Linked DNA regions of Chroogloeocystis siderophila 5.2 s.c.1. The protein of the gene in region 1 interacts with the protein of each later gene in a pairwise test. Links are inferred from orthologs where the notes say so. Each region holds a gene or a part of one and is shown in the gene's direction. Other genes may lie near its edges.

Region 1 (3,312 bases):
TAAGTTCCCGCAGCAACAACATCGTTAGCTGTGTATTCTGGCTGATTATTTGTCCGCATCCGAAACTTATCAGCAACAATAGATAACCACTGTTGAGGATTCGTCTTAAAAGAGGCTTCCATTTCAAAAGTTCTGACTAAATTTTGGACGATCGCCTCTAAAGAACCTTCGATATGATTGTATTGACTTTGCTCTTTGAGTGCTGCATTATTACGCGAGTAGTCTGGTGGTTCTCCATAACGCCACTCAGCATGACTTTCCTTTGCAATCACTGTATCTCTGTCTTGAACCCACAAAGGTGTATCTGATGTACCCATAATTGTCGTTTCCGCTACTCGAAAGGATTTAATTTGATAGAGTTTAGCAAACTGTAAATTGCGCATAAATGCGAAATTTACTGAAAATCTCACTAGAATATTTATTCTTGAAGATAATAACAGTGGTACTACTGAACTCCAGCTAGCTTAATATTTGCTAAAGATTTACACCTGGGTTGCAATAAGTAGGAAGCTACAAACATCGCATAAGTTTTGTAATATAAGTCAGACAGGATATATCTTTTGCAGCCCTAAGCGCGATCGCACTTCTTACACCCATGACGACAAGTATTGACTTTCTCCATAGCCTCAATCCGAGTCAACGCCAAGCTGTAGAACATTTCTGCGGTCCGATGTTGGTCGTTGCTGGCGCAGGTTCTGGTAAAACACGGGCGCTGACTTACCGAATTGCCAATCTGATTCTGAAACACCGCGTCGATCCTGAAAATATCCTGGCTGTCACCTTCACTAATAAAGCCGCGCGGGAGATGAAAGAACGCATCCAAAAGCTGTTTGCCGAACAAATTGCGATTCGTGACTATGGAAAGCCCTTAGAAGCGTTAGTACCGCACGAACAGACAAGTTTGCGATCGCGCGTGTATAAAACAATGATTAAAGATTTGTGGATTGGTACTTTCCACAGCTTATTTTCCCGCGTGCTGCGATTTGATATTGAAAAATATCAAGATGAAAAAGGACGGCGTTGGAATCGCAATTTTTCAATTTTTGATGAATCTGATGCGCAAAGCCTTGTCAAACAAATAGTGATTAAACAACTTAATTTAGATGATAAAAAGTTTGAACCGCGTTCGGTACGCTATGCAATTAGTAATGCGAAAAATCAAGGATTAACTCCCCAAGAGTTTGAGCGTCAACAACCCAATTATCGCGGGCGCGTTATCGCTGAAGTTTACAGTCAATATCAAAGCGCTTTAGCCGAGAATAACGCTTTAGATTTTGACGACCTCATTCTCGTTCCTGTACAACTCTTTCAACAAAACGAACAAGTATTAGGCTATTGGCATAACAAATTTCAACATATTTTAGTTGATGAGTATCAAGATACCAACCGGACGCAATATGACTTAATTCGGTTACTTGTTACCAACGGAGAAACAAATAAACAAAATTGGAATTGGCAAAATCGCTCGATCTTTGTCGTTGGTGATGCCGATCAGTCAATTTATAGTTTCCGTATGGCAGATTTTACAATTTTACTAGAATTTCAGTCTGATTTTGGCGATGGTTTGCCTGATGCTGATACTCGCACTATGGTAAAGCTAGAAGAAAATTATCGCTCTAGAGAAAACATTCTGCAAGCCGCCAATGAACTAATAGAAAATAATACTCAGCGCATCGATAAAATTCTCAAACCTACGCGTGGGGCTGGCGAACAAATTTATTTATACAAAGCCGATGATGAAATTGCGGAAGCGCAGTTTGTCATTAATCAAATTCGCAATTTAGAACGCCGCTATTCTGATTTTGATTGGGGTAGTTTTGCTATTCTCTACCGCACTAATGCACAATCGCGACCGTTTGAAGATACTCTATTACGCTGGGGTATTCCTTATACAATTGTTGGTGGATTGAAGTTTTACGATCGCAAAGAGATTAAAGATATTCTCGCCTATCTGCGGGTCATTGTTAATCCTTCAGATACCGTGAGTTTGCTACGTGTAATTAACACACCGCGTCGTGGTATTGGTAAAGCTACAATCGATGCTTTGGTAAGCGCAGCGCAAGAATTAAGTATTCCTGTGTGGGAAATTATCAGCGATGAGACATCGGCGGGTACTTTAGCAGGGAGATCGGTAAAAGGTGTGACGAGTTTTGCGCAGTTAATCAGCCACTGGCAAGAACAAGTCGATATTACTCCGGCATCGGTCATTGTGCAAGCAATTATGGAAGAATCAGGTTACATTCAAGACTTGAAAAACCAAGGTAATGATGAAAGTTTAGAACGCCTGCAAAACTTGCAAGAACTCCACAATGCTGTCGTCCAATTTGAAGAAGAAAGTGAAGATACTTCTTTAGAAGCTTTTTTAGCTAGCACAGCTTTAAATTCTGATTTAGATAATTTAAAAGAAGGACAAAAAGCCGTTTCTTTACTAACACTACACGCGGCTAAAGGGTTAGAATTTCCTGTAGTTTTCCTAGTAGGAATGGAACAAGGTTTATTACCTAATTTCCGTTCGTTAGACGATCCTGATTCTTTAGAAGAAGAACGACGTTTGTGTTATGTTGGCATTACTCGCGCGCAAGAACTCTTGCATCTTTCGCACGCGCGGGAACGTCGTCTTTATGGTTCGCGCGAACCGGCGATTCGTTCGCAGTTTTTGACAGAGTTACCCGAAGAATTACTTGCAGATCAACAGCCTGCGAGTCGGAGTTACACAAAACCACCAAGTATCGCTTCGCGAAGCAGAGAAGTAGCTGCGACTCCTGTAAATACAAGTCCGCAAAATTGGCAAGTCGGCGATCGCGTCTTACACAAAACCTTCGGAGTTGGTGAAATCACTCATGTTTTCGGTTCTGGAAATAAAGTCTCTGTCGCGATTAAATTTCCCACACTAGGTCAAAAAATTATTGATCCGAGAATCGCCCAGTTGCAACGAGTAAATTAATCTTAAAACTACTTGCTTTTTGTCATGGATTGAGCATCAATCTTTAACTTAGATTTGAACCACTTGAGTGTAGCCATCACAAACTGGCTAGGCTTGGCGATCGCGGGTTTCAAGTGAAATCTTGAATAAATTTTAGTAACATTCAATACTCGCTCAACTGACAACAGCGAGCCTGTATTCGTATCGCTTCACTGTTTTTCGCCTCTGGTTTTACAAGCTATGTAAAACTACATAGCTCTACATGAATAAATGTTACAAAATCTTGGATACTTCCGGAAAGGCAAGATTTGACGTTGAGGGACACCTTGCAGACAAGTTTTAAGCAGGAGTGTCAATGTTTATGAATGGTAAATGATTAATAGGCTATC
Region 2 (3,160 bases), on another replicon or contig:
TAGAACTTTCCAGAGTAACTAAATAACCCACCATTTCCCCACTTACGTAGCGAGTTTCGCATTGCTTGTGGATCTACATCAGCAGAAGTTAAGTTCCTTAAATCAATTTTTGTGTTCCAACCAATGCGCTGAACATAAAGTGTATTGTCTGCGATCGCATAACCGCGAATACTGAAGAATACAGATATTAATAAAATCACCAAAGGAATTATTACCATCGCCACTAGCCACGCAATATCACTACGAGAAGCAGTCAATATTCCAATCAACACAATTCCTAGCAGTATTGCAGAAACTACAATAGTAATAGCAATCAGCGATATCGCCCAAGGAGCCTTAAATACTTTATTCATCAGTGGCTTCTCCTATTTCATATTAATACTTCACCTACTTATGACGCACGCAATCTCAGCATTTTCATCAGAACCAAGACTTGGGAACTTCCCTTTATTCTCCCCATCGGGGAACGCAACCGTCCCCAAACCCTTTGCAAACAAGTGGCTACTCATGACGCAGTAATTGTTCGGGGTGGCTGTTGCGTAAATCCTGACACTTATAGGTTATTCATCGCAATTAATAATATGTAAATTGTAATTCTTTGCATCACTATACTGCGTGGAGAATTAAGTTATTTAATTGTAAAGTATTCAATAAAAACAAACATACAGATATTGAAATGTTAACAGCGATCGCTTAGAGTTCATGCACAGCCAGTGTAACTAAGACAAACTTATATACTAGAACTTAGGACAAACACAAGACTTTAAGATTGACAGATAATCTTCCCGCAAGCGGAAACCAAAAAAAAGACTTGCATTGATTGCGGAGTCGAGTTGAGAATAAGTTAGAGTAACGCGCACGCTTTGAGGAGACCTGCGGTGAGTCAGGAAGCATTTGATTACGATTTAGTCATTATTGGCGCTGGAGTCGGCGGACATGGTGCGGCTTTACACGCGGTCAGTTGTGGATTGAAAACCGCCATTGTCGAAGCAGCGGATATGGGTGGAACCTGCGTCAATCGGGGTTGTATTCCTTCAAAAGCACTACTTGCTGCTGCTGGTCGCGTGCGAGAATTACGCAATGCGCATCATCTCAAAGCTTTGGGAATTCATGTTGGGGATGTGGCGTTTGACCGCGCAGCGATCGCGGATCATGCAAATAACTTAGTCAGCAAGATTCAAGGTGATTTGACAAATAGCCTCAAACGTCTCGGTGTTGAGATCATTCGCGGTTGGGGTAAAGTCGCCGGACAGCAAAAAGTTGCGATCGCTACTGACAACGGCGAAAAAACTGTTACAGCCAAAGATATTATTCTTTCGCCTGGTTCTGTCCCATTTGTTCCACCAGGAATTGAAGTAGACGGCAAAACAGTCTTTACAAGCGACCAAGGTGTCAAGTTAGAATCACTTCCGGATTGGGTGGCAATTATTGGTAGCGGCTATATTGGGCTAGAATTTTCTGATGTGTACTCAGCGCTAGGGTGTGAAATTACAATGATTGAAGCCCTAGACCAACTGATGCCAGGATTTGACCGCGATATTGCCAAATTAGCTGAACGGATATTAATTACACCCCGCGATATCGAAACGTATGTGGGAATTTACGCAAAGCGCGTCATTCCTGGTTCTCCTGTCGTCATTGAACTTGCAGACTTCAAAACGAAAGAAGACGTGGATATCATTGAGGTTGATGCTTGCTTGGTAGCTACCGGACGCATCCCAGTCACGCAAAACCTTGGGTTAGATTCGGTGGGTGTCGAACTTGATCGCCGCAACTTTATTCCTGTAGACGATCGCATGGCAGTTTTATCTGCGGGTGAACCCACACCACATTTATGGGCAATTGGCGACGCGAACGGCAAAATGATGTTAGCGCACGCGGCTTCTGCACAAGGTATCGTCGCCGTTGAAAATATCTGCGGAAGACACCAAGAAATCGACTATCGCAGTATCCCCGCCGCCGCGTTTACGCACCCTGAAATTAGCTACGTAGGAATGACCGAAACTGCGGCGAAAGATATGGGTAAAGAACAAGGATTTGAAGTGAGTGCAGTTCGTACATACTTCAAAGGGAATTCTAAAGCCCTCGCAGAAGGTGAAGCTGACGGTATCGCAAAGGTCGTGTATCGTAAAGATACGGGCGAAGTCCTCGGCGTTCATATCATCGGAATGCACGCCTCAGATTTAATTCACGAAGCTTCCGCCGCGATCGCTAACCGTCAATCTGTTTATTCTTTAGCACATCTCGTCCACGCCCACCCCACACTTTCAGAAGTGCTGGATGAAGCATATAAGCGTGCCATTGCTTGAGTAAAATGCGAATCGGTAATAGGTAATGGGTGATTCTTAGTTAAGTATTTTTCTAATGACCAGTTACCTATTACTAATGACCTGTTACCAATTACCTAATATGCAAATTCGTCGTCGTCCACCTAATCCATCAGTTGATGTGAAAAGCTTGCGCTATCAAGTTGCTATTCCTGATGCTGAGCCACAAAATATCTTAGAAAAAATTGTCTGGCATAAAGAAACTGAAGTCGAGCAACTGCGTGAAAAGCTTCCTTTAGTCGAACTTCAGCGTAAAGCCCTTGCTGCACCACCAACACGTGATTTTATTGGTGCGTTGCGTCAAGGAAAAACAACACCTGCACTCATTGCCGAGGTAAAAAAAGCTTCACCAAGTAAGGGCGTCTTTCGCGAAGATTTTGACCCTGTGGCGATCGCGCAATCTTATGCCCAAGGTGGTGCTAGCTGTCTTTCAGTACTGACTGATGAAAAGTTCTTTCAAGGCAGTTTTAACAATCTTGCCTTAATTCGCGCTGCGGTAGATTTACCACTTTTGTGCAAAGACTTCATTATCTACCCGTATCAAATGTATATGGCGCGTATTCGGGGTGCGGATGCCGTGCTGTTGATTGCCGCAATTCTGAGCGATCAAGATTTACAATACTTTGTTAAAATTGCAACTGCTTTAAAAATGGCAGTATTAGTCGAAGTTCACACCTTAGAGGAACTTGACCGCGTTTTGGCAATTGATGGTATCCGATTAATTGGTATAAATAATCGCGATTTAGAAGATTTTACCGTAGATTTACAGACAACTTGTGCATTGCTAGAAGCACGCGGCGAAGAATTGCGATCGCGGAATATCTTAGCCGTCA

Evidence for each region.
Region 2: the proteins of pcrA (region 1) and lpdA interact in binary tests that used the Escherichia coli proteins (3 or more experiments, as listed by UniProt). The link is inferred for Chroogloeocystis siderophila 5.2 s.c.1 from one-to-one orthologs.

Annotation. Positions count from the first base shown.
Region 1 is NZ_MRCC01000001.1:204,446-207,757, reverse strand. What follows is about bases 292-3,269. They hold pcrA (DNA helicase PcrA), read left to right. Parts: upstream 292-595; coding sequence 596-2,944; downstream 2,945-3,269. Other genes in these bases: NIES1031_RS00945 (SnoaL-like polyketide cyclase), read right to left, coding at 292-317. In the rest of the region: more of NIES1031_RS00945, read right to left, coding at 1-291. UniProt on the Escherichia coli protein: A helicase with DNA-dependent ATPase activity. Unwinds DNA duplexes with 3'-5' polarity. Translocates on single-stranded DNA with 3'-5' polarity. Initiates unwinding more efficiently from a nicked substrate than double-stranded DNA.
Region 2 is NZ_MRCC01000012.1:162,156-165,315, forward strand. The notes cover bases 268-3,093. They hold lpdA (dihydrolipoyl dehydrogenase), read left to right. Parts: upstream 268-878; coding sequence 879-2,309; downstream 2,310-3,093. Other genes in these bases: NIES1031_RS15580 (PH domain-containing protein), read right to left, coding at 268-353; trpC (indole-3-glycerol phosphate synthase TrpC), read left to right, coding at 2,410-3,093. Also shown: more of NIES1031_RS15580, read right to left, coding at 1-267; more of trpC, read left to right, coding at 3,094-3,160. UniProt on the Escherichia coli protein: Lipoamide dehydrogenase is a component of the glycine cleavage system as well as of the alpha-ketoacid dehydrogenase complexes.